Linked DNA regions of Paracoccus pantotrophus. The protein of the gene in region 2 interacts with the protein of the main gene of each other region in a pairwise test. Links are inferred from orthologs where the notes say so. Each region holds a gene or a part of one and is shown on either strand. Other genes may lie near its edges. The genes, in order: ndk and ESD82_RS13400.

What was found.
Region 1: the proteins of ESD82_RS13400 (region 2) and ndk interact in binary tests that used the Escherichia coli proteins (3 or more experiments, as listed by UniProt). The link is inferred for Paracoccus pantotrophus from one-to-one orthologs.

What each region holds. Positions count from the first base shown.
Region 1 is NZ_CP044426.1:876,932-893,029, reverse strand. What follows is about bases 6,645-9,638. They hold ndk (nucleoside-diphosphate kinase), read right to left. Parts: upstream 8,356-9,638; coding sequence 7,933-8,355; downstream 6,645-7,932. Other genes in these bases: ESD82_RS14795 (ABC-F family ATP-binding cassette domain-containing protein), read left to right, coding at 8,529-9,638; ESD82_RS14805 (cytochrome b/b6 domain-containing protein), read left to right, coding at 6,659-7,867; ESD82_RS14810 (thymidine kinase), read left to right, coding at 6,645-6,662. Also shown: ESD82_RS14855 (nickel/cobalt transporter), read left to right, coding at 1-86; ESD82_RS14850 (GTP-binding protein), read left to right, coding at 267-1,490; ESD82_RS14845 (DUF1826 domain-containing protein), read left to right, coding at 1,582-2,247; ESD82_RS14840 (DUF6525 family protein), read left to right, coding at 2,247-2,540; ESD82_RS14835 (helix-turn-helix domain-containing protein), read right to left, coding at 2,935-3,105; ESD82_RS14830 (DUF2312 domain-containing protein), read right to left, coding at 3,306-3,548; ESD82_RS14825 (hypothetical protein), read left to right, coding at 3,698-3,925; dtd (D-aminoacyl-tRNA deacylase), read left to right, coding at 3,927-4,376; ESD82_RS14815 (DEAD/DEAH box helicase), read left to right, coding at 4,558-6,000; more of ESD82_RS14810, read left to right, coding at 6,084-6,644; more of ESD82_RS14795, read left to right, coding at 9,639-10,376; ESD82_RS14790 (MipA/OmpV family protein), read left to right, coding at 10,477-11,214; ESD82_RS14785 (SUF system Fe-S cluster assembly protein), read left to right, coding at 11,279-11,638; ESD82_RS14780 (sugar O-acetyltransferase), read left to right, coding at 11,635-12,183; ESD82_RS14775 (histidine phosphatase family protein), read right to left, coding at 12,190-12,750; hemF (oxygen-dependent coproporphyrinogen oxidase), read right to left, coding at 12,750-13,610; and 4 more genes. UniProt on the Escherichia coli protein: Major role in the synthesis of nucleoside triphosphates other than ATP. The ATP gamma phosphate is transferred to the NDP beta phosphate via a ping-pong mechanism, using a phosphorylated active-site intermediate.
Region 2 is NZ_CP044426.1:599,734-612,545, reverse strand. The notes cover bases 6,850-9,848. They hold ESD82_RS13400 (uracil-DNA glycosylase), read left to right. Parts: upstream 6,850-8,014; coding sequence 8,015-8,683; downstream 8,684-9,848. Other genes in these bases: moaC (cyclic pyranopterin monophosphate synthase MoaC), read left to right, coding at 9,481-9,848; trpC (indole-3-glycerol phosphate synthase TrpC), read left to right, coding at 8,693-9,484; trpD (anthranilate phosphoribosyltransferase), read left to right, coding at 6,985-8,022; ESD82_RS13410 (anthranilate synthase component II), read left to right, coding at 6,850-6,988. Also shown: ESD82_RS13435 (hypothetical protein), read left to right, coding at 4-387; trpE (anthranilate synthase component I), read right to left, coding at 543-2,045; ESD82_RS13425 (peptidylprolyl isomerase), read right to left, coding at 2,045-3,997; ESD82_RS13420 (aminotransferase), read right to left, coding at 4,121-5,296; ESD82_RS22210 (hypothetical protein), read right to left, coding at 5,307-6,233; more of ESD82_RS13410, read left to right, coding at 6,398-6,849; more of moaC, read left to right, coding at 9,849-9,954; ESD82_RS13385 (molybdopterin molybdotransferase MoeA), read left to right, coding at 9,966-11,138; transcriptional repressor LexA, read left to right, coding at 11,250-11,948; ESD82_RS13375 (D-alanyl-D-alanine carboxypeptidase family protein), read left to right, coding at 12,054-12,812. UniProt on the Escherichia coli protein: Excises uracil residues from the DNA which can arise as a result of misincorporation of dUMP residues by DNA polymerase or due to deamination of cytosine.

The DNA.
Region 1 (16,098 bases), 280 kb from region 2 along the record:
CCAGCCTGGTCGAGATCGCCTTCGGTGGCCTCGTGGCGATCTTCGCCATCGCAACGGCGTTCCGCCTGGTCCAGGCGCCGTTCTGAACCGCACCGAATACCGCACCGCATGAACCCACCGTGCCAGGCAGGCTTGCGCCCGCCTTGCCCTGGCAAAAGGCAGCGCGGCTGTTCGGCGGGCGGTGGAGGGGGCAAGAACAGGGGCATTGCAGAACCCGGCGATCCCGGCTATATAAGTAATGTAATAACATTACATATAGGAATACCATGCCAGCCAGCACCCGCGCCAAAGATCGCCGCCTGCCCGTCACCGTCCTGTCCGGTTTTCTGGGCGCGGGCAAGACGACGCTGCTGAACCATGTCCTGAACAACCGCGAGGGCCGGCGCGTCGCGGTGATCGTCAACGACATGTCCGAGGTGAACATCGACGCCGATCTGGTGCGCGACGGGGCAGAACTGTCGCGATCCGAGGAAAAGCTGGTCGAAATGACCAATGGCTGCATCTGCTGCACCTTGCGCGACGACCTGCTGGTCGAGGTCCGCCGGCTGGCCGAGGAGGGGCGCTTCGACTATCTCCTGATCGAATCGACCGGCATCGCCGAGCCCTTGCCGGTGGCGGCGACCTTCGATTTCCGCGATCCGAACGGCGCCAGCCTGTCGGACGTCGCCCGGCTCGACACCATGGTCACGGTGGTGGATGCGGTCAACCTGACCAGGGATTTCTCCAGCCACGACTTCATCGCCGACCGCGGCGAGAGCCTGGGCGACCAGGATGACCGCACGCTGGTCGATCTGCTGACCGACCAGATGGAATTCGCCGATGTGGTGGTGCTGAACAAGGTCAGCGCGGCGGGGCCGGTCCGGCTGGACCAGGCCCGCAAGATCGTCCGCGCCCTGAACCCCGACGCCCGGCTGGTCGAGACCGATTTCGGCCGCGTCGCGCCGGGGGCGATCTTCGATACCGGGCTTTTCGACTTCGACAGGGCGCATATGCATCCGATGTGGGCCAAGGAGCTTTACGGCTTCGACGCGCATGTGCCCGAGACCGAGGAATACGGCGTCTCGTCCTTCGTCTATCGCGCCCGGCAGCCCTTCCATCCGAAGAAGGTCCATGACTTGCTGAATGGCGACCTGCCCGGCGTGATCCGCGCCAAGGGGCATTTCTGGATCGCCTCGCGCCCCGGCTGGGCGGTCGAGTTCAGCCTTGCCGGGGCGATGTCCAGCGTGACGCCGCTGGGGGGCTGGTGGGCTTCGGTGCCGCGGGATCGCTGGCCCACCCACCCGGATTCCCTCCAAGACATCGGGAAGGTCTGGCAGGAACCCTGGGGCGACCGCCGGCAGGAACTGGTCTTCATCGGCTCGGGCATGGACCCTGCGGCAATCACCAAGGCTCTGGACGACGCCCTGGTCGAGGCTCGGGACTTCACGCCCGAAGCCTGGGCCGGGCTGCCCGATCCTTTCCCGCAATGGGGCCAGCGCCGCGTCGCCTGAGCAGGGCGCCGACCGCAAGGGCAGGGGTAGGGGCGCAGAATGCCCCCCGCCGCAAACGGGGCGACACAGCCAGGAGGGAAAACCCGGACGCATGGCAAAGACCGATACCGCAATCCCGCAAATGCCGCACCCCGGCGCCGCCAAGGCGCGGGGGATCCTCGAATCCTCCAGCGGGCTCGTACTGGAACAGATAACCCGGCCGGGGGTCGGGGCGGCGATCTGGCGGCGAAATCGCTCGCCCGGCTTTGCCGAATGGATCGAGAGCATTCCCCCCGGACAGTTGCCCGCGTTGCGTGCCGTGGCCGATTTCCGGACGATCGAGCGCGGCGTCCACGCCGCCTGCGACCTGTCCGGCCTGCCCGCCGGGACGATGCGCGACCTGCTGGCCAGCGACATCGGGGCGCTGGCGCTGATGCTTGCCCGGATCATGCGCAACCCGCTGATGCATATCCGCTTCGAGGCGGTGACGACGGATGCCTGCCGCCGGTTCCATGTCGATCAGTTGCCCGCGCGGCTGCTTTGCACCTATCGGGGGCCGGAAACGCAATTCGGGCTGGAGGATGAAAACGGCCGGATCGTGCGGGCCGGCGCGATGCGCAGCGGCGAAGTCGCGGTCCTGCGCGGCGCCTCGTGGCCGGGCATGGAGGTCACGGGGCTGTTGCACCGTTCCCCGCCCATCGCCGGAACCGGCAAGGTGCGGCTGTTCCTGGCGCTTGACCCCATGGTGGAGCCGGCCGAGGCCCGGAGGCTCCATTGATGCGCGGCAACCTCGCCACCTCGCTGCGCCGCCGCCGCAGGCGCTGCCCGATCGCGCAATACGACCGGCTGCCCCCGGAATTGCGCCGCTGGCTTGCGCAGGCGGCGCTGCCTTGGAGCCCGGTTTCCGCCTTGCGCCTGTGGCACAAGCTTCTGGACGAAACCGCGGGCAATATCGAAGCCGCGCGCCAGCGCCTCGACCTGATCGAGGCGCGGATGCTGATGCGGGACGCGCCGCGGATATGGGGCGTCCCGCCAACCGTGCCGCCGAGGCAGCCTTCGCCGGCCGGGTGACGCATTCCGGCGCCGCAGGCCGCGGGCCTCTGCTTCCGGTCCGGGGCTGCTCCTCACGGCCTCAGGGCGGTAGCGGATCATGCAACATTCTGGAAAGACGAGGCTTGTGGCCTTGCGGGCATGGCGCGCCTTCCGCTTGCGGCGCCGCTCCGGCAGAAAGCGGCCCAGTTCCTGGAACTGGCCTTCAGATGAACAGACATAGCGGTAGATTGTCTCGCGGCACATCCGCTCGCAGTGGCCTTCATGGCGCAGCCGACCGGCGATTTGCTCGGGCGGCCATCCCGCGCGCAGCCGGTCGATCACCGGCAGCCGCAGCGCATCATGCCGGACCAGCTTGCGCTGCTGACAGCTGACAGCGCCGAGACGCCGCGAGTTGCTGCGCGTTCATATGCCACTAGCCATTGGCGATCGGCACATCGGGATCGTGCCAGAAATTGCGCCGGATCGCGCGATGAATGGTCGAACGGTGCCGGCCGAGCTGCGCGGCAATCTGCGCAACGCTGAGCTTGCGTTGCAGCATGGCCGCGATGATGCGGCGCTCATCGAAGCTGAGATGCGAGGCCAAAAGGGGTTCTCCGTGAATTGCAACTGCCTGAAAACCATGGCTTGTCGCGATTTAGAATAGAATCCACCCCTAGGGTCGAATTTCTTCGATAATTATGATTATGTAAACAAAAACTCCGCCTGAAGAATGCGCATCCCAAGACGAAGCGCATGGAACGACCGGGCGGATCGGGTCAAGGAAACCGCGCCCGGCCAAGGTTTTCAGATCATGTTCAAGGCTTGCTTGTAGATCTCCAGCACAGCCTCTTCCTCGGCGACCTGATCCTTGTCCTTCTTTCTTAGCGAAATGATGGCCCTGAGCGCCTTGGTGTCGTAGCCGCGCCCCTTGCTCTCGGCATAGACTTCCTTGATCTGCTCGGAGATATCCTTCTTTTCCTGCTCGAGATGCTCGATCCGTTCCACGAACTGACGCAGTTCGTCCGCAGTCACCTGATACGAATCCATTTGCTGCTCCATTTGCTGCTGCGGGCCCGTGATGCGCACGGCGCAAGGCCGGCGGCACCCCATCCCGCGTGTTTTCCGCCGCGGGTCTAGGCGGTCTTGCGGCCGGGCGCAATCGCCGCTAGGCCGTCGCTGGCAGACGGAGGCGGAACATGACGATCTGGGACGGGCTGATCTGGGGCGGAACCGGGTTGACGGTGATCGGGCTGGTCGCGCTGGCATGGTGCATCGTCACCGCGGCGCGCGCCAAGGCACGGATCGCCGATGACGAGCAGATGCGCGCCGCCATGCGCAAGGTCGTCGCGGTGAACATGGCGGCGCTCGCGGCCTCGGTCCTGGGGCTGATGCTGGTTGTCCTTGGCATCATGCTGGGCGGCTGACATGCGGGCGCTGGTCCAGCGCGTCGCCGAGGCAGAGGTCACGGTCGAGGGCCGCAGCATCGGCCGCATCGGGCCCGGCCTTCTGGTCTTGGTCTGCGCCATGCGCGGCGACCCCGAGGACGCGGCCGCGAAACTGGCCGCGCGCATCGCCAAGCTGCGCATCTTCCGCGACGAGGCCGGTAAGATGAACCGATCGGTTCAGGACATCGGCGGCGCGGTGCTGGTGGTCAGCCAGTTCACGCTCGCCGCCGACACAAGCACCGGCAACCGGCCCGGATTCTCCACCGCCGAGGCGCCCGAGCGCGGCGAGGCGCTGTATCTGCGCTTTGCCGAGGCGCTGCGCGCGCTCGGCCTCCCGGTCGAGACCGGCTCCTTCGGCGCCGACATGCAGGTGTCGCTGGTCAATGACGGCCCGGTGACGATCTGGATGGATTCCGCAGACCGCGCTTGACTTTCGCCGCCCGAACCCTCATTTGCGACAAGTTGCCGCCCGCTGCCGCGTGAGCAGCCGGCGCCCTTGCGCCAAGGTCGGCACCGATTTTCAGTTTCCCATTCACGCGGGGAGGCTGCGGGCATCACCGTATCCACGCCCGCCCCTCGCAACCTGCCGTGCGATCCGCACGGCCCCAGCCATGCGCGCCGATACGCGGGCGACCTGGCCGAAAGACGACATGACCAACGAGACCACCCGCCCGAACCGTTCGGGCAATCCCCGCGCCCAGCAAGGCGGCAAGCCGCGCTTCCGCAACGACAAGCCCAACACCAACCACCGCCGTCACCGCGCCGAGCCGGAAGAGAAATTCATCCGCCGCGCCATTCCGGATATCGACACCGCCTTCACCCGCATGGGGATCGATGCGCGCGTGGCGATCAACCTGCCGGGCCTGGGCATCGAGACCCCCTCGCCCATCCAGGAAAAATCCATCCCCGGCATCGTCGCCGGCCGCGACCTCCTGGGCCTGGCCCAGACCGGCACCGGCAAGACGGCGGCCTTCGGCCTGCCGATGCTGACCCGGCTGCTGAACATCGGCCGCAAGCCCGAGCCCCGGACCTGCCGGGCGCTGATCCTGGCGCCGACCCGCGAACTGGCGACCCAGATCGCCGAGAACATCGACAATTATGCCATCGGCACGCCGATCCGGCAGTTCCGCGTCGTCGGCGGCGCCTCGATCAACGTGCAGGTCCAGCGGCTGGAACGCGGCGTCGACGTGCTGATCGCGACGCCGGGCCGGCTGATCGACCTGATCGAGCGCGGCGCCATCGACCTGTCGCAGACCAAGTATCTGGTGCTGGACGAGGCCGACCAGATGCTGGACATCGGCTTCATCCACGCGCTGCGCCGCATCGCCAAGATGCTGCCGCGCGAGCGCCAGACGCTGCTGTTCTCGGCCACCATGCCGAAGCTGATGGAGGAGCTGGCCGACAGCTACCTGAACGATCCGCTGCGCGTGGCGGTGAACCCGCCCGGCCAGGCGGCAGCCAAGATCGACCAGGGCGTGCATTTCGTCAACCAGGGCGACAAGGCGACGCTGCTGGCGGAATACCTGTCCAAACATGTGGACGAGCTGGCCATCGTCTTCGGCCGCACCAAGCACGGCTCGGAAAAGCTGTCGAAGCTTTTGGAGAAATGGGGCTACAAGGTCGCCGCGATCCACGGCAACAAGAGCCAGGGCCAGCGCGAGCGTGCCCTGGCCAGCTTCCGCGCCGGCGACACCAAGGTTCTGGTCGCGACCGACGTGGCGGCGCGCGGCCTCGACATTCCCGAGGTGGCGCATGTCTATAACTACGACCTGCCCAACGTGCCGGAAAACTACGTCCACCGCATCGGCCGCACCGCCCGCGCCGGGCGCGACGGCCGCGCCATCGCCTTCTGCGCGCCCGCCGAGATCGGCGAGCTGCGCGCCATCGAGAAGGCGATGAAGGCCAAGATCGCCGTGGTCGGCGGCGAGGAGCCCTTCGAGGCGGCCAAGATCCGCGAACGCGGCGGCCCCGCGGGCCGCCCGGCGCAAGGCGCGGCGCGCAAGCGCCCGGCCCGGCGCCCCTCGCGCGCGCCGAAAACGGCGCAGCGGGCCTGATCCCGCCGCGATACGCGCAAACGTGAGCCGCCGCCCCGTCGCGGCGGCTTGCGACCCCCCGGCCCTCGCGGCTATGTGCCGGCATGGCCAAGCTTTATTTTCACTATTCCACGATGAATGCCGGCAAGAGCACGCTCTTGCTGCAGGCGTCCTACAATTACCGCGAACGCGGCATGGCGACGCTGCTTCTGACCGCGGCGCTGGACGACCGCGCCGGCCCCGGCCGGATCGCCAGCCGCATCGGCATCGCCGAATCCGCGCTGGGTTTCACCCCCGAAGCCGATCTTTTCGCCCTGATCCAGGCCCGGGGCCGCGGCGCCGCCTGCATCTTCGTCGACGAGGCGCAGTTCCTGACCGAGGAGCAGGTCTGGCAGCTGGCCCGCGTCGCCGACGACCTTGGCCAGCCGGTGATGTGCTACGGGCTGCGGGTCGATTTCCGCGGCCGGCTGTTTCCCGGATCGGCGGCGCTGCTGGCCGTGGCCGACGACCTGCGCGAGGTGCGCACCATCTGCCATTGCGGGCGCAAGGCCACCATGGTCATACGCCAGGACGAAGGCGGCCGCGTGCTGCACCAGGGCGCGCAGGTGCAGATCGGCGGCAATGAAACCTATGTCTCGCTCTGCCGGCGCCATTGGCGCGAAGCGATGGGAGAAATCCGATGAAAGCCAGCAATACCGCCCGCGCCTATGGCTGGGTCGCCCGCATGTTCCACTGGACGGTCGCGGTGCTGATCCTGGCCGCCATCGCCATCGGGCTTTACGCGGACAACCTGCCCGATGGCGGGGAAACGCAGCTGCAGGCGATCTTCACCGCCTATTCCGTGCACAAGACCGTGGGCATGGCGGCGTTGGCCCTCGCCGCGCTGCGCCTGCTGTGGACCCTGACCCAGCCGAAGCCGCGCCCGCTGCATCCCGAGCGGCGGCTGGAAAGCTTCGGCGCCGAGGTCGTGCATTGGGCGCTGTGGATCGGCATGGTCGTCATGCCGCTGTCGGGCTGGCTTCTGCATTCCGCGGCGCCGGGCGGCTTTGCCCGCATCCTCTGGCCCTTCGGCCAGCGCCTGCCCTTCGTTCCCGAGGACGCGGCGCTGTCCGGGCGTTTCGCGGCCTTCCACGAATTCGGCTGGTGGCTGCTGGCCGGGCTGATCCTGCTGCATGTCGCGGGGGCGCTGAAGCACGCGATCATCGACCGCGACGGCACCATGCGCCGCATGGCCGGCAATCCCGAGCACGCGCCCGAGCCCCCGGCCGCGCAGCCCGGCCTCCTGCCGCATGTCCTGGCCGCCCTGGCGGGGCTGGTGGTCTGGGTGGGGGTCGCCTTCATCCCGGCCGACACCCCGGAGGCGCAGGAGATGCCCGCCACCGCATCCGCCCCTGCGGCCGCGGCCGGATCGGGCTGGGCGGTCGAACAGGGCGCGCTGGAGATCGAGGTCATGCAGGCCGGCAATGCGGTCACGGGGCAGTTCGGGCAATGGCAGGCCGATATCGCCTATGACCCGGAGACCCAGACCGGGCGGGTGACGGTGGATGTCGACATCGCCTCGCTGACGCTGGGCGCCATCAGCGACGCGGCCAAGGGCCCGGATTTCCTGAACGCCGCCGCCCATCCCGCCGCGCGTTTCGAGGCCGAGATCCTGCCGCCCCCGGCCGAGGGCCAGCCGCATGCCGCGCAGGGCCGGCTGACCATCGCCGGCCAGACGGTCGAGGCCGATTTGCCCTTCGCGCTGACGCTTCAGGGTGACGTGGCGCAGGCCAAGGGGCAGATGCGCGTCGATCGCCGCGATTTCGGCATCGGCGCGGGCTATGCCGATGAAAGCACCGTGGGATTCGGCGTCGAGATCGGTTTCGAGCTGACCGCGAAGCGGCAATAGGAGAAAGGGCCGCCTCGATGGGCGGCCCTTTCCTTTGGGTATTTGGGGAACGAAGAGGCCGGGGCTCAGCCGACCAGTTCGAGGCCCGAGAAGAAGAAGGCGATTTCTTCCTTGGCGGTTTCCGGCGCGTCCGAGCCATGGACCGAGTTCTCGCCGACCGAGAGAGCGAACTCCTTGCGGATGGTGCCCTCGTCGGCATTGGCCGGGTTGGTGGCGCCCATCACTTCGCGGTTCTTGGCGATGGCGTTCTCGCCTTCCAGCACCTGCACCACGACCGGGCCCGAGGCCATGAACTCGACCAGTTCGCCGTAGAAGGGGCGATCCTTGTGGACGATGTAGAACTGGCCGGCCTGGGCGGGCGACAGGTGGATGCGCTTCTGCGCGATGATGCGCAGGCCGGCATCCTCGAACTTGGCGTTGATCTTGCCGGTCAGGTTGCGCTTGGTGGCGTCGGGTTTGATGATCGAGAGCGTGCGTTCGATGGCCATGTCGGTCGTCCTTTTCCTTGTTCCGGTTCCTTGTTCCGGCCGCAGGTGGCCCGGAAATCCGCGCCCCGTTAGCATGGGCGACGGCGCTTGAAAAGCCGGCGCGGCCCCCTCCTTCGCGCGGGCCGTCGATGACGGCATTGACGGGGCGCGCCGCTTGCGCCATGCGGTGGCGCATGCTGCGCATCGACGACATATCCTATTCCATCGCCGGACGGCCGCTGTTCGAGCATGCCTCGGCCACCATCCCGGACGGGCACAAGGTCGGCCTGGTCGGCCCGAACGGCGCCGGCAAGACCACGCTGTTCCGGCTGATCCGGGGCGAGCTGGGCCTTGACGGCGGCGCCATCAGCCTGCCGCCCCGCGCCCGCATCGGCGGCGTCGCGCAGGAGGCGCCCGGCACCGCGACCAGCGTGCTGGAGACGGTGCTGGCGGCCGATACCGAGCGCGCCGCGCTGCTGGCCGAATCCGCGAGCGCCACCGACGCCCATCGCATCGCCGAGATCCAGACCCGGCTGGCCGATATCGACGCCTGGTCGGCCGAGGCGCGGGCCGCGACCATCCTGCGCGGCCTGGGCTTTTCGACCGAGGACCAGGCGCGGCCGACCGCCGATTATTCCGGCGGCTGGCGCATGCGCGTGGCGCTGGCAGGCGTGCTGTTTTCGCAGCCCGACCTCTTGCTGCTGGACGAGCCCACCAACTACCTGGACCTGGAAGGCGCGCTGTGGCTGGAAAGCTATCTGCAGCGCTATCCCCATACCGTCATCGTCATCAGCCATGACCGCGACCTTTTGAACCGCGCCGTCGGCCATATCCTGCATCTCGAAGATCGCAAGCTGGTGCTCTATTCCGGCGGCTACGACACCTTCGCGCGGACCCGGGCCGAGAAGCGCGCCCTGCAAGCCGCCGAGGCGAAAAAGCAGGATGCCCGCCGCGCGCATCTGCAAAGCTTCGTGGATCGTTTCCGCGCCAAGGCCACCAAGGCCCGCCAGGCCCAGGCCCGCATCAAGATGCTGGAGAAGATGGAGCCGATCACCGCCCCGGAAGAGGCGAAGTTCCACCGCTTCGGCTTTCCGCAGCCCGACCAGCTGTCGCCGCCCATCGTCTCGCTGGACGGGGTTTCGGTCGGCTATGACGGGCGGGCGGTGCTGCGCCGGCTGGCGTTGCGCATCGACCAGGACGACCGCATCGCGCTCTTGGGCCGCAACGGCCAGGGCAAGTCCACGCTTTCGAAGCTGCTGGCCGGGCGGCTGGAGCCGATGGAGGGGCGGATCGCGCGCTCGGGCAAGCTGCGCATCGGCTATTTCGCCCAGCACCAGGTCGATGAGCTGGAGCTGGGCGAGACGCCCATCGCCCATGTCCGCCGGCTGCGCCCGGACGAGCCGCCGGCAAAGCTGCGCGCCCGGCTGGCCGGATTCGGGCTGATGGAGGCGCAGGCCGAGACCCGGGTCAGCCAGCTTTCCGGGGGGCAGAAGGCGCGGCTGTCCTTACTGCTCGCCACCATCGACGCGCCGCATCTGCTGATCCTGGACGAGCCGACCAACCACCTGGACATCGAATCCCGCGAGGCGCTGACCGAGGCGCTGAACGACTATACCGGCGCCGTGGTGCTGGTCAGCCACGACATGCACCTGCTGAATCTGGTGGCCGACCGGCTGTGGCTGGTGGACCAGGGCGGCGTCTCGCCTTGGCAGGGCGACCTGGACGATTATCGCCGCATGCTGCTGGCCGGCGAGGAAAAGCCCGAGCCGAAAGCCGAGGCGAAACCGGCGCCGAAACGCCCCGCGCGCGAAAAGATCCTGGAGTTGCGCGCCGAGGCCAGGCGCGCCGAGGAGCGGGTCGGCAAGCTGACCGCCATGCTGGAAAAGCTGGACGCCATCCTGGCCGATCCGGCAACCTATGACGACGCGCAAAAGGCCGAAGCCTGGGGCCGCAAGCATGCCGAGGCCAGCGAGGCGATGCAGCGCGCCGAAGGGCTGTGGATGGAGGCGCTGGAACGGCTGGAGGAAGCCGAGCGGGCCTGAGCGCAACAGCCGCGAATTATTGTGTAAAATTCACCAGACTCCGCTTGCCCTGGCGCCGGGTTTCGACGCAGGGTGCCGGGCGATTTGATAAGGATTCGCCATGACTCGGATTGCCGCGCTTGCGCTTCTTGCCGCCACCGCCCTGACCTCGCCCGCCGCGGCGCAGTCGCTGGGGCTTGGGCGCGGGCTTTCGGTCGATACCGGGCTGGGCGTGAAATACAGTCCCGAGTTCATGGGTTCGGACAACCTGGACGCCTCGCCCTGGATCATCCTGCGCAACAGCGATGCCGATGCCGGCAAGAAGGACGGGATCTCGGTCCTGCCCTCGCTGAACTATATCGGCAAGCGCGATTCCAGCGATCACGAGGATCTGCGCGGCATGGAGGATATCGGCCGCGCCGGCGAATTCGGGGTGAAGCTGTCCTGGCGCATGGGCGACATGACCAGCTATGGCGCCATCCGCAAGGGTTTCGGCGGCCATCACGGCGTGGTGGGCGAGCTGGGCGCGAAATACCGCTATGAGGTCAGCGACCAGCTGACGCTGTGGACCGGGGCCGAGCTGGGCCTGGGCGACCAGGATTTCACCGGCACCTATTTTGGCGTGGACGAAGGCGAATCGCTTGCCGGCGGCAAGCCGGTCCACAACCCCGACGGCGGCGCCTATATCGCCCGCATCAGCGTCGAGGCGCGTTACGAATTCATGCCCAATACGGCGCTGATGGGGCGGCTGACCTATGGCCGGCTGCTGGGCGATGCCGGCGATTCGCCGCTGGTGCAGACCCGCAGCCAGCCCTCGATCAGCATCGGCGTGGCGCGGCGGCTGAACTTCCGCTTCTAAGCGGCTCTGGACCCCGGATGGCACAAGTCCTATATCATTGCCAAGATTTTACAGGACACGCCGCATGAGCACCGAGAATCTCAAGGAGGGCGACCCGCTGATCGCGCCTTCGACGACGGACCATCCCCTTTACGACAGCGTGGTCGAGGCCTGCAAGACGGTCTACGACCCGGAAATCCCGGTCAATATCTTCGACCTGGGGCTGATCTACACCATCGACATCAATGACGAGAATGCCGTGCGCATCGTCATGACCCTCACCGCGCCCGGCTGCCCGGTCGCGGGCGAGATGCCCGGCTGGGTCGCCGATGCCGTCGAGCCGCTGCCCGGCGTCAAGCAGGTCGATGTCGAGATGACCTTCCAGCCGCAATGGGGCATGGACATGATGTCCGAGGAAGCCCGCCTGGAGCTTGGCTTCATTTGACCGCGCGCGAGGACATGCTGGCCGGCCGGCCCTACAAGCCCGGCGATGGCGAGTTGGTGGCGATGCGCAAGGCCGCGCAGGGATTGATGCGCGACTACAATGCCACCATCATCGGCGACAAGACCCGCGCCCGCACCCTGACGCAATTGCTGGGCACCTGGAACGGTGCGGTGATCCGCACGCCCTTTCACGTCGATTACGGCAAGCATATCCATTTCGGGCCGGATTGCTTCGTGAATTACGGCTGCTTCTTCATGGACATCTGCGAGATTCGCATCGGCGCGCGCTGCCAGTTCGGTACCGCCGTGCAATTGCTGACCGAGGATCGCCCGCGCGAGCGCGACAGCCGCGCCAAGGGCGTCGAATGGGGCAAGCCCATCACCATCGGCGATGACGTCTGGGTCGGCGGCGGCGCCATCGTCCTGCCTGGCGTCAGCATCGGCGACGGCGCCATCGTCGGCGCCGGCGCGGTCGTGACCCGCGACGTGGCGCCCGGCGCGACCGTCGTCGGCAACCCTGCCCGCCCCTTGCCGCCGAAATCCTGACAGGCGTCAAAGAAACATCCGGTGCCGGCCGCGGCTGACCAGGTGCAGCCCGCCCTGGCTGACCGGCATCTGGGCCAGCCGCTCCAGCGGCAAGTCCATGGCCACCAGCCGCAGCATGCGCAGGGTGATGCCATGCGTCACGATCAGCGCCGGGCCGTCCAGATCGTCCAGGAACGCGCGCACCCGCGCTTCGAGCCCGGCGAAATGCTCGCCGCCCGGTGCCAGGTCATACCAGTCCAGCGGACCGCGGGCGAAGGCTTCGGGATGCGCGGCCTGCAGTTCCGACGCAAGCCGGCCGCTGAAATCGCCGATGTCGATTTCGTGCAGGCGTTCGTCCAGGTCAAAGCCCTGCCCGCCAAAGGCGATACGCGCCGTCTGCTGCGCCCGCCCCGCGGTGCTGACCAGCCGCGCCATGCCGCGCAGGTCGCGCACCAGCCAGGCCAGCCGCCGCGCCTGCGCCTCGCCCAGGGGCGTCAGCGGCGAATCCAGCCGGCCCTGCAACCGCCCCTCGGCGTTCCAGACTGTCTGGCCGTGCCGCATGAGGTAGAGATCCGGCCAGTCCGGCATCAGGCCCATTTCGCCATGGGCGGCAGGCTCATCAGCACCGCCTCGGGGTCGTGGCCGGTCGCCAGGCCGAATTTGGTGCCGCGGTCATAGACCAGGTTGTATTCTGCATAAAGTCCGCGATGGATCAGCTGCGCGTCCTTTTCCGCCTCGCCCCAGGGCTGGGCCATGCGCTTTTCCGCGAGCGGCAGGAAGGCGGGCAGGAAAGCCTCGCCCACCGCCCTGGTAAAGGCGAAATCGGCATGCCAGTCGCCCGTGTTCAGGTCGTCATAGAAGATGCCGCCGACGCCCCGTGCCCGGCCGCGATGCGGGACAAAGAAATACTCGTCCGCCCAGGCCTTGAAGCGGTCATAGTAATCGGCGCCATGCGGGGCGCAGGCCGCGCTCAGCGTGGCGTGGAAATGCGCCGTATCCTCGGCATATTCCAGGCAGGGGTTCAGGTCGGCGCCGCCGCCGAACCACCAGGCGCCGGGCGTCCAGAACATGCGCGTGTTCATGTGCACCGCCGGCGCATGCGGGTTCTGCATATGCGCGACCAGACTGATCCCCGAAGCCCAGAAGCGCGGATCCCCCTCGACCCCCGGCACGCCGCGGGCCGCCATGGCCTGCCGGGCTGCGGCCGACAGCTCGCCATGCACCGCCGACCAGTTCACGCCGACCTTCTCGAAGACCCGGCCGCCGCGCATCACCGACATCAACCCACCGCCGCCATCCTCACCGCGCTTGGTCTCGCGGATCTCGAAACGGCCGGCCGGCGCATTGGCGGGGCCGCGATCCTCCAGCGCCTCGAAGGCAGAGACGATGCGGTCGCGCAGCTCGCGGAACCAGGCCGCGGCCTTCTGTCGCTCATCGTGCATTTCCATGGGCTTGCCTCCGCATTCGTGAATTGCCCCGCCTGCGGGGCGGGCTTATGCTTCGGGCGAAACAACTAGAGATCCCGGCCATGACCCGCAACATCCTGCTTGCCCTGATGCCTGTTCTGGTTGTCGCATCCTGCGGAACCCCGCAAGAGCAATGCATCAGTCGCAACACCCGCGAATATCGCACCGTCTCGAACCTTCTGGCCGAGGTCGAGGCCAACCTGGCGCGCGGCTATGCCTGGGAGGAGCGCACGGTGATGCGCACCCAATGGGACGACTGCCGCTATGTCTGGCTGGACAAGGACGGCAACCGCCGGCTGGGCTATCGTCCCTGCTTGCGCGACGTTGCCGATACCGAGCGTTACCGGGTGCCGATCGACCCGGCGGCCGAGGCACGCAAGCGCGACAACCTGCTGGCGCGCAAGCAGGCTTTGGCCCCCGCCGCCCGCGCGGCCGTCGATGCCTGCAAGGCCGCCTACCCCGAAGAGGGCAAATAGGGCTCAGTAGACCCCTGGCGCCAGCGGGTCGCCCAGGCTGCGGCCGCCGTCGACGCGCAGGATCTGGCCGGTCACGAAGCTCGAGGCCTCGCTGGCCAGGAACTGCACCGTCGCCGCCAATTCGTCCGCGCCGGCAATCCGGCCCAGCGGCGTGGCGGCGACCATGCGCTCGCGCAGGCCCGGATCCTCGCGCAGCTTCAGTTGCAGGTTGTTGGACATGATGCTGGCAAAGGCCACGCCGTTCACGCGAATCCGCCTGGGCGCCAGAGCCGAGGCCAATGAGCGCGTGGCCTGCGCCTGCGCCGCGCTGGCGATGGAATAGGCCAGCATCTGCGGCTGCGGCCAATCGGCGGCCAGCGAGGTGACATTGACGATGGCGCCGTGCTGCAAGGCGTTCTCGCTCGCCTCGCCCGCCTCATCGGCCTGGGCCATCATGCGCCTGGCGACCATCTGCGACAGGCGCAGGCCGGAACTCATGTTCTGGCGCAGCATGTCGCCCAGCAGCTCGTCGTTCACCGTCAGCGGGTCGCAGCCCTGCACCATGCGATGCGCATTGACCAGGATATCCACCCGCTCGAAGGCGTCGATGGTGGCCGAGATCAGGTTCGCGAGCGTCAGCTTCTGCCCCAAGTCGCCGGCAAAGGCGCGCACCGGCCCTTCGCTTGCCGCCTGTTCGCCCAGTTCGGTCATCAGCGCCGCCTCGTCGCTGTCGGCGAACATGACATTGGCGCCTGCCTCCTCGAAATGCCGGGCGATGGCCAGGCCGATGCCGCGGGCGGCGCCGGTCACGATGGCGGTCTTGCCCTGGATGGAGAGGCTCATCTTTTCCGGCCTTTCGGTTGCGGGCCTTTTGGTTGAAGGCGCCCGGCAGTGCCGCGCCGCGCTCCCGAGGCGGTCAGGATCTTGAAGCGCGCATCGCCGCCCAGCTCGGCGACTTCGGCAAAGCATTCCCGCAGCGCCTGCTCATAGGGCAGGTGGCGGTTGGCCACCATCCACAGCCGCCCCGCCCCGGTCAGCAGCCCCGCCGCCGCGCGGATGAAGCCGGCGCCCAGCCTCGGGTCGGCCGCACGCCCCTCGTGGAAGGGCGGGTTCATGATCACGCCGTTCACCGGCTCGGGCAGGCGGAAATCCAGCGCATCCGCCCAATGGAACCGCGCCCGCGGATCGGTGACATTGCGCCGCGCGCAATCCAGCGCCGCGGCATCGGCCTCGACCAGGTGCAGCAGCTCGACGCCGGGATGGGCCAGGATCTGTGCCGAAAGCCAGCCCCAGCCCGCGCCCAGATCGACGATGCGGGTCGGCAGCTTTTCGGGCAGCGCCGCCGCCAGCGCCTGCGACGCCGGGTCCGGCCCGTCGGCCGAGAACACGCCCGGCCGCGTCACCATGCCGGGCGCGGCCAGGTGATCCTGCGCCGCCCAGCCCTCGGGCAGCCAGCCCGGCTGGGGCAGCGTGACGCGGAAGATCTTGCCATGGGCACGCGACTGGACCTCGTCCACCGGGGCCAGGGCGCGCATCTCCTTCATCACCGCGTCGATGCCGTCGGTCTTTTGCCCGTCGATCCACAGCGAGGCGCCCGGCGCCAGCCGCGCCGCGGCCTCGGCGATGCGCGCCCGCGCCTCGGCCCGCGCCCGCGGCAGGAAGACCACGGCGCCGTCGAAATCGCCCGAGGCCTCGGTCGCCATGTCGTAGCCGCGCGCCTTCAGCGCCCGGTGATCGGGGTAAAAGCCCTGCACGATCTGCACGCGGGCGGGGTCGAAGGGGTCAAGATCGGTCGCGGCGCCCGCGCCGATCAGCAGCATGCGCCCTTCGGGCGGCGTGCCGCCAAAGACAAGTTCCAGCCGTGATCCAGCCAATTTCTACTCTTTTTCCATGGTGCATTGCAGCGGATGCTGCTGGCGGCGGGCCAGTTCCATGACCTGCGCCACCTTGGTTTCGGCGATCTCGTGCGAGAAGACGCCGACGACGGCCACCCCCTTGCGATGAACCGTCAGCAT
Region 2 (12,812 bases):
GTGATGCGTCCGATCCTCATTGTTGCGCTGTTGCTGCCGATGCCGGCGGCCGCCTTCATGGCCCGCAACGGCATGACCGTCACCCAGGCCGGCCCGACCGAGATCGCGGTCGCCTACCAGGCTCGGCGCGAGGACACCGATTATTGGTGCGCCGCGGGCGATTTTGCGCAGCGCGCCCTGGGCCAGCCTGGCAAGGCCCGGATCTGGCGCGCCACGCCCAAGCCGCGCAAGGCGGGCCAAGGGATCGTCTTCACGCTCGATCCCGCACGCAAGGCCGAAGGGGCCGGGTTGTCCGAATTCGGTTCGGGACCGCGCGACGGCTCGCTGCCGCTGGGGATGGCGGTGGGAAATTACTGTCGCAGAGACATTCCCTTTTGGCGGGACTGACTTCTGCTGCCGCATTCGGGCGCAGCGATGCTGGCAACTTGCCCGGCCGGAACCACCGCCCCCCGCCAATCCGCTAGCCGCCTTGCCGGGCCGGGGATCGCCGGGCCGGCCCAGGGCGCGCTACGCATAATCGCCGGGGCCGGCCCGGCCCTCTCCTATCCGTTTCCGCGCACGAAACGCGCCGCTTCCTCGGCCGCGCGGCGCAGGGCGCGGCTCTTGTTCACCGTCTCCATGAACTCGGCCTCGGGGTCACTGTCATAGACCACGCCGCCGCCGGCCTGGATGTAAAGCGTGCCGTCCTTGATCACCCCGGTGCGCAGGGCGATGCACATGTCCATCTCGCCATTGGCGGCGAAATAGCCGACGCCGCCGGCATAGACGCCGCGCTTTTCCGGCTCCAGCTCGTCGATGATCTCCATCGCCCGGACCTTGGGCGCGCCCGAGACCGTGCCCGCCGGCATCCCCGCCAGCAGCGCCGACAGCGCGTCCTCGCCTTCGTTGAGCTCGCCCACCACGTTCGAGACGATATGCATGACGTGGGAATAACGCTCGACGATGAACCGTTCGGTGGGGGTCACCGTGCCGATGCGCGCCACCCGGCCCACGTCGTTGCGGCCGAGGTCCAGCAGCATCAGATGCTCGGCCAGTTCCTTCTGGTCGGCCAGCAGATCGGCCTCCAGCGCGCGATCCTCCTCGGGAGTGGCGCCGCGCGGGCGGGTGCCGGCGATGGGGCGGATCGTCACCTCGCCTTCGCGCAGCCGCACCAGGATCTCGGGCGAGGCGCCGACGATCTGGAAGCCGCCGAAATTCAGGAAGAACATGAAGGGCGATGGGTTGGTGCGCCGCAACGCGCGGTAAAGCGCAAAGGGCGGCAGCGGGAAATCCATCGCCCAGCGTTGCGAGGGCACCACCTGGAAGATGTCGCCGGCGCGGATGTATTCCTTGGCCTTCTCGACCGCCGCCAGATAGGCTTCCTTGCTGAAATTGCTGCGCAATTCGCCGATTTTCAGATCGTGGCCCAGGGCGCGCGGCTCGCTGGGCTGGCGGTCCAGCGCGCGCAGCGCCTCCATCACCCGCTCGGCAGCCTGGGCATAGGCGGCGCGGGCGGGGGTTTCCCCATCGTGCCAGGCCGGGGCGCAGAGCAGGACTTCGCCCTTGACCCCGTCCAGAACCGCAACGACCGAGGGGCGCATCATCATCGCATCCGGCAGGCCCAGCGGATCGGGGTTCACGTCGGGCAGGCGCTCGACCAGGCGGATCATGTCATAGCCCAGATAGCCGAAAAGCCCCGCCGCACCCGCCGGCACGCCGTCCGGCATGTCGATGCGGCTTTCCGCGATCAGGGCACGCAGGCTGTCCAGCGCCGGCCGGTCGTCACCCGCGAACTCGTCCGAATAGCGGGCGTTGCGGTTGATGCGGGCCTTGCCGTCGCGGCATTCCCAGATCAGGTCGGGCTTCATGCCGACGAAGGAATAGCGGCCGCGCAGCTCGCCGCCGGTGACGCTTTCCAGCATGAAGGAATTGGGCGCGGCCTCGGCCAGCTTCAGCATCAGGCTGACCGGCGTGTCCAGGTCGGCCGCCAGCCGGATGGTCAGAAGCTGGTTGCGCCCCTCGGCCCAGCCCCGCTCGAATGACGCGAAATCCGGGGTGATCTCCATCATTGGACCTGCGCGTTCACCGCATCCACCGCGGTCTGGTTCAGCGTCATGCCGGCCTGGGACTGCAGCGCGCGGGTGTAATAGTCGAAGACGTCCTGGCGCAGCGAATCCGCCAGCCGGGCCGAGATGCCCTCGCGGATCTGCGCGGCCTCGTCGCCCCTGGTCTCGGCCGGGTGGATCTTGTCCAGCGTGACCAGGAACACCCGGTTCTCGGCATCGACCACCTCGGTCGCGCCCTCCTCGGCGATCTCGAAGGCCTGGGTCACCACGTCCTGCGGCACACCGTTAATGAAACCGCCGCGGGCAAGGCCGGTCGCCGGCGTGCCGGGATCGGGGGCGGGCTTCTGGTCAGCCGGAGCGGGGGCCTCGGTCCCCGGCGCGGTCGCGGCGGCGCCGAGGGCCTGGGCGACCGGCGCGGTCGCCGCCGCCGGGGCCGGCTCGATGCCGGTCTCGGCGGCCGCCTCGGCCTCGACGCGGCGCTCCTCGGCCAGGGCGAGCAGCAGGCGATGCGTCTCGTTGCGCGCCCAATCCTCGGCCACGCGCTCGCGCACCTCCTCGAAGGGGATCAGCGCCGGCGGCTCGATCTTGTCCAGCCGCAGGGCGAAGACGCCGCCGTCCCCGGTCTCGAACAGTTCGGGGAAATCCTTCTCGCTCAGCTGCGCCGCGCGCTGGCGGAACTCGGGATAGGCGTCGATGCCGTTCGGGTGGGCCTCGGCGCCGGGACTCCAATCGATGCGGCCGAGCTTCATCGGCGTGTCCTCGACCATGTCCTCCAGCGCCGCGCCCCCGGCCAGCAGGTCGGCGAACTCGTCCGAACGCTCCTCGATCTGGCGCCGCGCGCGGTCCACCGCGGCCTCGAGCCGCAGGTCGTCGCGCGCCTCCTCGAAGGGAATGTCCAGCGGTTCCAGGATCGCATTCATCGAAAACAGCGCCGGCCCCAGGTCGGAACCGGCCGGGCCGGCGACGCCGGGCTCCTCCAGCGCAAACACCGCCTCGCCCGCAGCACCCAGCTCGGCCTGGCTCACCTCGCCCAAGTCGATATCGGCCAGCGTCAGCCCGCGCTCGGCGGCCAGCTGCTCGAAGGTGATCTCGCCGCGCTCGATGCGGGCCTTGGCCTCCTCGGCGGCGGCCATGGTGGGGAAGACCAGCCGCTCGACCATGCGGCGCTCGGGCTGCTGGAACTCCTCGATCCGGTCCTGGTAAAGCTCGCGCAGCGCCGCCTCGTCGACCTCGACCTCGCCCTCCAGCATCTCGGGGGTCAGCCAGACATAGGTGATCTGGCGGATCTCGGGCGCGGTGAAGCGGTCGGCATTGGCCTTGTGCCAGGCTTGCAGCGTCGCCTCGTCGGGGGTGGAAACCGGCGCGGGCAGATCCTCGGCGGTCAGTTCGCGCCAATGGATGTCGCGCGTCTCCAGCAGCCAGCCCTGGGTCTGCGCCACCACCGGCTCGGGCGCGCTGACACCGGCCAGCGCCGCGTCCTGCAGGATCAGCCGGGCCATGTCCATGCGCAGGTCATGTTCGAACTCGGCCTCGCGCATGCCCTCGCGGCGCAGCGCGTCGGCATAGATGGCGCGGTCGAACTGGCCGTTCAGGCCGCGGAAGGCGGCGATGCCGGTGATCTGCTCGGCCACCGCCTGGTCGCCGACCGAGACGCCCAGCCGGTTCGCCTCGGCCTCCAGCGCCGCGGCGGTGTAAAGCCGCGCCAGCGCCGCCTGGTCCACGCCGATGGCCTTGGCCTCGGCGGCACTGATCTGCCGGCCGGTGCGGGCAGAGAAATCCTGCATCTCGGCGCGCAGGGTGCGGGCATAGTCCTGGGCCGAGATCTCGACATCGCCCACCGCGCCGATATCGGCCGTGCCGCCCGAGAAATTGGTGACGCCGAAGCCGCCCAGCCCCAGGACCAGCATGCCCATCAGCAACCAGACGATCGTCGATTTGCCCTTGCCTCGCATCTTGTCGCCGTGCCCCGCCGTTGTTCTTGCCAGTCAGCGCAAGTCTTTAGGGTGCCAAGGGCCCGGCGGCAAGAGCCGCGACGCCGCGCCGCCTTGCCCGCCGGTCACAATCCGGTCGGCCGGTCAGGGCCGGAACGCCTCGAGCCGCTGCATCAGCGCCGCGATGCCGTCCCGGTCGGCATTGGCAAAGGCGATCCGGACATGGCGCGCGCCCTGCGCGTCGCCCTCGGGCATGAACATGGTGCCGGGCAGCAGCAGCACCCCCGCCTCGCGCAGCAGGCGCTGCGCAAGGTCCGGCGCAGGCATGTCGAACGGATGTTCGGCCCAGGTGAAATAGGCGCCGCAGCCCTTGACGCGCCAGCCGGGAAGCTGCGCCATGCCCTCGGCCATGGCGGCCCGGCGGGCAAGGATCTCGGCCCGCTCGCCCGCCAGCCAATCGCGCAGGTTCGCCATGCCCCAGGCCGCGCCGATCTGGCCGATCTGACCGGCACAGATCGCGACGGTGTCGAGGAATTTTTCGATCTCGGCCATGCGGGCGGGGCTGGCGATGACCGCGCCAACGCGATGCCCGGTCAGCCGGTAGGCTTTCGAGAAGCTGTAGAGATGGATCAGCACCTCGCCCCAGTCGGGATCGGCGAACAGGTCGTGCGGCGCGCCCTCGCGGGCGTCGAAGTCGCGATAGGTCTCGTCCAGAACCAGCGCCAGGCTGCGCGACCGCGCCAGCTCGGCAAAGGCGCGCAGGGTCTCGGCCGGGTATTCCGCCCCCGAGGGGTTGTTGGGGCTGACCAGCACGATGGCCCGGCTGCGCTCGGTGACCAGCCTGGCCGCCTCGGCCGCGTCCGGCACCATCTCCGCGCCGCAGCGCAGGGGGGCAGTGCGGATGCCCTGCATGTCGAGCCACATCTTGTGGTTGAAATACCAGGGCGCAGGCAGGATCACCTCATCCCCCGGCCCGGCGAGGCTCTGGATCGCGGCGCAGAAAGCCTGGTTGCAGCCTTGGGTGATCGCCACCTCTTCGGGGCGGATGGTGCCGGCATAGGCGCGCGACCAGTCGCGGGCCACCGCTTCGCGCAACTCGGGACGGCCCAGCACCGGGCCATAGAGATGCGCATCGGCCCGCTCCAGCGCCGCCTCGGCCATGGCACGGCGCAGGGGCTCGGGCGGCGGCTCGACCGGCGCGGCCTGGCTGAGATTGATCAACGGCCGCTCGGGCGGAAAGGTCAGGCCGGCAAGCCAGCGCCGCGCCTCCATGACGGGCGGGCGAAAGGTCGCGGCAAGGGCGGGGTTCAGCGGCAGCATGGGACGGGCCTCAGTCGGTCAGGCGCAAGGCGCCGAAATCGGGCGGGGTGGACAGGTCGGGTCCGGCGCCGGGTGCGGACCGGGCCGGGCCCTCCTCCTGGCCGGACCCGGAGGCTTCCGGCGATCGCGACGACGCCCGCGGGTCCGGCACCGCGGCACCGGACATCGCCGCCCCGGTTCCGGGCGCCGCTTCGGGACCGGCCGATGCCTCGGGCCCTGGGGCGACGGCCGGCGACGGATGCGCGCTTCCGGCCGGCTGCGTCCCGGCGGAAACGGCAGGGGCCTCGGGCGCCGCTTGGCGCCGCGCCTCTGGCGCTGGCTCGGGCGGCGGGGCGGCGGGCAGCGGTGGGGGCGCAGTTGCGGCCGGTTCCGACCCTGCGGAAACGGCGGGCGCGGCGGGGGCCTCTGCGGCCGGTTGGGACAGCGCGTCGGCGGATGCCGCGTCCGGCCCGGGCGCGGGGGCCGGCATGGTACGTTCAGGGGCGCGTTCAGGGGCGCGGTCCAGCGCCGGCACCACCACCTGGCCGGGCGGCGGCACGGGGACCGGCGCCTCGGCTGCCGGATCGGGCAGGTCGACCGGATCGGCCTCGGGCAAGGCGATCTCGGGCGCGACGGGGCTTTCGGCGGGTGCAAGCGGGCGCAGCCCGGCCGGATCGGCGGGCGCCGGCGCAGGCTCGTCGGCCGGGCGCGGCGCCAGCGGGGCCGCGGCGGGGCGCGGCGCCCCGGCGGCAAGCGGCGCGGGGGCCTGCGGCTGCATATCGCTGGTGTTCGAGAACCCGGAACCCGCCGGGACGGACAGCGTCTCGGCCGCCGGGCCCTGGCCGGCGGCGGGTGCCTCGGGGCGCGGCGGCTGCGGCAGCGCCAGCGACAGCCCGACCAGCGCCGCGCCGCAGACCAGCGCGCCATGAACCAGACCCGTCGCGAACCCTCTTGCCATGCCCTTGCCCAGCCCCTGCCCCACATGCCGCGCCACATGCGCCCCAACGCGGTTTTTCTTGCCCTGCGCTCTTGACCCGCGGCAAGGCTTTAGCCCATCTATAGCCGCAGAATTTCCGGGGTTCACCCCCCAATGCAAGGCGCCCCAGCCGGAAGGCCCAGACCATGATCCTGCTCATCGACAATTACGACAGCTTCACCTGGAACCTCGTGCATTACATGGGCGAGGCCGGGGCCGAGGTCGTCGTGCGCCGCAACGACGCCCTGTCCGTCGACGAGGCGCTGGGGATGGGCGCGCAGGGCATCGTGATCTCGCCCGGCCCCTGCGATCCGGCCCATGCCGGGATCATCGTGCCGCTGATCCGCGCGGCGGCGGAAAAGGGCGTGCCGCTGTTCGGGGTCTGCCTGGGCCACCAGGCCATCGGCGAGGCCTTCGGCGGCAAGGTGGTGCGCGCCAGCCGCATCGTGCATGGCAAGACCGACGCCATCACCCATGACGGAACCGGCGTGTTCGCCGGCCTGCCCTCGCCGCTGACCGCGACGCGCTACCATTCGCTGACCGTGGAACCGGAAAGCCTGCCCGATTGCCTGCGCGTCACCGCCACCGCCGCCGACGGCACCATCATGGGGCTGATGCACCGGACCCTGCCGGTCGAGGGCGTGCAGTTCCATCCCGAAAGCATCGCCTCGGAATATGGCCACGACATGATCCGCAACTTCCTGCGCCGCTGCTCGAACCTGGACCGCGCCGCATGAGCGCGCCGACCGATATCCGCCCGCTGATCGGCCTGGCCGCCAGCCGGCCGCTGACCGGGACCGAGGCCGAGGCAGCCTTTTCCGCCCTGTTCGAGGGCGCCGCCACCCCCGCCCAGATCGGCGGCCTGCTGATGGCCATGCGCGTGCGCGGCGAGACGGTCGAGGAAATGGCTGCCGCCACCCGCGCCATGCGCGCGCGGATGAACCGCATCAAGGCCCCCGAGGGCGCCATGGACATCGTCGGCACCGGCGGCGACGGCAAGGGCACGCTGAACATCTCGACCGCCACCGCCTTCGTGGTCGCGGGCGCCGGCGTGCCGGTCGCCAAGCATGGCAACCGCAACCTGTCCTCGAAATCCGGCTCGGCCGATGCCATCACCCATCTGGGGCTGAACGTGATGGGCACCCCCGAGATCGCCGAGGCCGCGCTGGCCGCAACCGGCATCTGCTTCATGATGGCGCCGGTGCATCACCCCGCCATGCGCCATGTCGGTCCGGCGCGGGCTGAACTGGGCACCCGCACCATCTTCAACCTGCTGGGGCCGATGACCAATCCCGGCTCGGTCAAGCGGCAGCTGACGGGCACTTTCGACAAGGTCTGGAACCGGCCGATGGCCGAGACGCTGCGCGAACTGGGCTCGGAATGCGCCTGGCTGGTGCATGGCGGCGACGGCACCGACGAGATCTCGATCGCCGAGCCGACCTGGGTGGCGCAGCTCAAGGACGGCGAGATCACCGAGTTCCAGGTCTCGCCCGAGGATGCCGGCCTGCCGGTGCATCCGTTCGAGGCGATCCTGGGCGGCGATCCGGCGCAGAACGCCGCGGCGCTGCGGGCGCTGCTGGACGGCGCGCCGGGCGCCTATCGCGATGCCGTGCTGCTGAATGCCGCCGCCGCGCTGTTGATCGCCGGCAAGGCCGCATCGCTGCGCGAAGGGGCCGAGATCGCCCGCGATTCCATCGACAGCGGCAAGGCCAGGGCCAAGCTGGCCGCGCTGGCCGCCCAGGTCGGCGCGCCGGCCGAGCCCCATGGCTGAGCCCATCCCCGTTCCCGGCGCCTGGGCCGGCCTGCCGTTCTTTCGCCAGGACTGGCCGGCCATCGCGGCCCGGTTGCGGGACCGCGACTGGCTGCCCGGCCCCGCCCGCGTCTTCGCCGCGCTGGAGCTGACGCCGCCGGAGCAGGTCCGGGTGGTGATCCTGGGGCAAGACCCCTATCCCACGCCGGGCCATGCCAACGGGCTGGCCTTTTCGGTCACGCCGGAAACCGCGCTGCCGCGTTCGCTGCGAAACATCTATGCCGAGATGCGCGAGGATATCGGCGCCGCCCCCCCGAACGGCGACCTGAGCCATTGGGCGCGGCAGGGGGTGCTGCTTCTGAACACCGCGCTGTCCGTGCTGCCCGGCCAAGCCGGCGCCCATGCGAAATGGGGCTGGGAGAAGCTGGCGCGGCAGGCCGTCGCCCGCGCGCAGGCCGAGCGCCCGCTGACCTTCATCCTCTGGGGCGGCCACGCGCAAAAGGCGCTGGCCGGGCTGCCGCGTCCGCAGGATCTGGTGATCGAAAGCGCCCATCCCTCACCGCTATCGGCGCGGCGCGGCTTCTTCGGCTCGCGCCCCTTCGGCCGGGTCAACGACTGGCTGCGGTCGCGGGGCGAGCCGGTGATCGACTGGGCCCTTTCCGAAACCGCCGCCGCGGGGTAAACCGACGTCATGGATATTCTCGACCGCATCAAGGCCTACAAGCTGGAAGAAATCGCCGCCGCCAAGGCCGCCCGGCCGCTGTCGGGCATCGAGGCCGCGGCCCGCGAAGCCTCGCCCCCCCGCGGCTTTGCCCGCGCGCTGGCCGACAAGGCCGGGCAAGGCCATGCGCTGATCGCCGAGATCAAGAAGGCCAGCCCCTCCAAGGGGTTGATCCGACCGGATTTCGACCCGCCCTCGCTGGCCCGCGCCTATGAGGCCGGGGGGGCGGCCTGCCTTTCGGTGCTGACCGACGCCCCCAGCTTCCAGGGCGCGCCCGAATTCCTCACCGCCGCGCGCGATGCCTGCGCCCTGCCGGCGCTGCGCAAGGACTTCCTCTACGACACCTATCAGGTGGCCGAGGCCCGCGCCTGGGGTGCCGATTGTATCCTGATCATCATGGCCTCGGTCGACGACACCTTGGCCGCCGAGCTTGAGGATGCGGCCTTCCACTGGGGCATGGACGCGCTGGTCGAGGTGCATGACCGCGCCGAACTCGACCGCGCGCTACGCCTGAAGTCGCCGCTGATCGGGGTGAACAACCGCAACCTGAAGACCTTCGAGGTCAGCCTGGAGGTGACGCTGGACCTGGCGCCGCATGTGCCCGCGGATCGCGACCTGGTCTGCGAGAGCGGGCTGTTCACGCCTGCCGACCTGAACCGCATGGCCGGGGCCGGGGTCAGGCGCTTCCTGATCGGCGAAAGCCTGATGCGCCAGCCGGACGTGACCGGCGCCACCCGCCAGATCCTGGGTCTTGCCGCATGAGCCTGACGCATTTCGACGCCCAGGGCCAGGCGCATATGGTCGATGTCTCGGACAAGCCCGAGACCGCGCGCGAGGCGGTGGCCGAGGGCATGGTGATCATGGCCCCCGAAACGCTGGTGCTGGCGCAGGGCGGCGCGGCCAAGGGCGACGTGATGGGCGTGGCGCGGCTGGCCGGCATCATGGGCGCCAAGCGCACCGCCGAGCTGATCCCGCTGTGCCACCCGCTGCCGATCACCAAGGTCTCGGTCGATCTGGCGGCCGACCCCGCCCTGCCCGGCATCCGCGTCACCGCCACCGTTCGCACCGCCGGCAAGACCGGGGTCGAGATGGAGGCGCTGACCGCCGTCTCGACCGCCTGCCTGACCGTCTATGACATGCTCAAGGCCGCGCAGAAGGACATGCGGATCGAAGGCATCCGCCTGCTGTCCAAGACCGGCGGCAAATCCGGCCCGTTCCGCGCCGCACCCTGAAGGGGGAACCCATGATCAGCGTCGAAGAAGCCCGCGCCCGCGTCCTGGCCCTTGCACCCGCCCCCGAGCCAGAGCAGGTGGCGCTGGCCGAGGCGCTTGGCCGCGCGCTGCTGGCGCCCGCCGTGGCCCGGCTGACGCAGCCGCCCTTCGACGCCTCGGCCATGGACGGCTATGCGCTGCGCTCGGCCGACCTGCCCGGCCCCTTGCCGGTAATCGGCACCGCCGCCGCCGGCCAGCCCTATGCCGGCGAAACGCACCCCGGCAGCGCCATCCGCATCTTCACCGGCGCGCCGGTTCCCGGAGGCTACGACCGCGTGGTCATGCAGGAGCTGGTGGTGCGCGAAGGCGACCACATCACGGTGGCCGAGCCCGGCCACGGTCGTAATATCCGCGCCAAGGGCAATGATTTCGCACAAGGCTCCGAGTTTCTGCCGCGGCGCCCCTTGCGCCCCGCCGATCTGGCACTCATCGCGGCAATGAACGTGCCGCAGGTGACGGTCGCGCGCCGCCCGCGCGTCGCCGTCCTGGCCGGCGGCGACGAACTGGTTCCCCCCGGCTCCGAGCCTGCGCCGGGCCAGATCATCAGCTCGAACGACCTCGCCATCGCGGCATTGGCGCGCGAAGCCGGGGCCGATCCCGTCATCCTGCCGCTCGCCCGCGACACCGAACAAAGCCTGCGCGACCGCTTTGCCCAGGCCCAAGGGGGCGACCTGATCGTAACCATCGGCGGCGCCTCGGTGGGCGATCACGACCTGATCGGCAAGGTGGCGGCCGATCTCGGCATGGAGCGGGCCTTCTACAAGCTGGCCATGCGGCCGGGCAAGCCGCTGATGGCCGGGCGGATCGGCCTCGCCGCCATGCTGGGCCTGCCCGGAAACCCCGTTTCTGCCGTGGTTTGCGCGAAACTCTTCATGCAGCCGCTGATCCGGGCCATGCAGGGCCTGCCGGCGGGGCCCGAGCCCTTGCAGGCGACGCTCGCCCGCGACCTGCCGCCCGAGGGCGACCGGCAGCACTATCTGCGCGCCCGCCTCGCCCCCGGCGAGACACTGCCCCGGATCGAGCCCTTCGGCGACCAGGATTCCGCCCGGCTCTGGCTTCTGGCCGAGGCCGACGCGCTGCTGATCCGTCCCGCACACGACCCGGCACGCCGGGCCGGCGAGCGCATGGGCTACCTGCCGCTCTAGCCCGGTTAACCGGAAATTTACCCGAATCGCCATAACGATTGACGCATGGGACGGGGCGCGCTAGAACATTCGATGAACATGATGGCGGCCGCAGCAGATCGGGGGCAGAGCATGCTGACGAAGAAACAGATCCAGCTTCTTGAATTCATTCAGGCGCGGATGGCTCGCGACGGGGTGCCGCCGTCCTTCGACGAAATGAAGCTCGCGCTGGACCTGCGCTCGAAATCGGGAATACATCGCCTCGTGACCGCCCTTGAAGAACGCGGGTTCATCCGCCGCCTGCCGCATCGCGCCCGCGCGCTGGAAATCGTCCGCCTGCCCGACAGCCTCAGCAAGGGTCCGGGCTTCCAGCCCCGCGTGATCGAAGGGGTGGTTCCCGACCGTCCCGCTCCCCTGCCGCGCGGCGCCATGGACGTCTCCGTCTCGGCCATCGAATTGCCGGTGATGGGCCGCATCGCCGCCGGCGTCCCGATCGAGGCGATCTCGGAAATCTCACATCACATCGCCGTGCCCGGCTCGATGCTCTCGGGCCAGGATCGTCATTACGCGCTTGAGGTGCGCGGCGATTCGATGATCGAGGCCGGGATCAACGACGGCGACGTGGTGGTGATCCGCGAACAGGACGCGGCCGAAAACGGCGATATCGTGGTGGCGCTGATCGAGGGTTTCGAAGCCACGCTGAAACGTTATCGCCGCAAGGGGGGCATGATCGCGCTGGAAGCCGCAAACCCGGCTTACGAAACCCGCATGCTGCCCGAGGACAAGGTCCGGATCCAGGGCCGGCTGGTGGGGCTGATCCGCAGCTATTAGGCGGCGACCACCGTTCACTTGCGCGGCACAGATCGCCGGGCGGCGTTGCGGGTCTCGGCCGGCTGGGATAACCATGGGCCAAAGGCGACAGGTCAAGGATAATCCATGCGCGCACTGACGTTCCGCATCTTCGCTCTGGCCATGCTGCTTGCGCTGCCGGCGCAGGCCTTCGACACCACGGCCCGTGCAGCCTGGGTCTATGACGTGGCGACCGGCACCGTGCTGATGGAAAAGAACGCCGACGAGCCGTTGCCGCCGGCCTCCATGTCCAAGCTGATGACCCTGAACATGCTGTTCGAGGCACTGCACGACGGTCGGGTGGCGATGGACACGACCTTTCCCGTCTCGACCAAGGCCTGGCAGATGGGTGGGTCGAAGATGTTCGTCGAACCGGCAGATCGGCCGACGGTCGAGGATCTGATCCACGGCATCATCATCAATTCGGGCAATGATGCCTGCGTCGTCGTGGCCGAGGGGCTGGCCGGGACCGAAGAAGCCTTTGCCCGGCTGATGAACGAGCGCGCCCGGCAGCTGGGCATGACGAACTCGCATTTCGTCAACGCCTCGGGCTGGCCGGATCCCCAGCACCGGATGTCGATGCACGACCTGGGCCTGCTCGCCACCCGGCTGATCACCGAGTTCCCGGAACTCTACAAGAACTTCGCCCTTACCGAATACAACTACAAGGGGCGGGTGCCCTCGAATGCGGGCAACCGCAACCCCTTGCTGCGGCTTGGAACCGGCGACTGGAAGGCCGACGGGCTGAAGACCGGGCACACGCAGGAGGCGGGCTACGGGCTTGTCGGCTCGGCCGTACAGGGCGACCGGCGCATCGTCTTCGTCATCACCGGCCTGCCCAGTGAA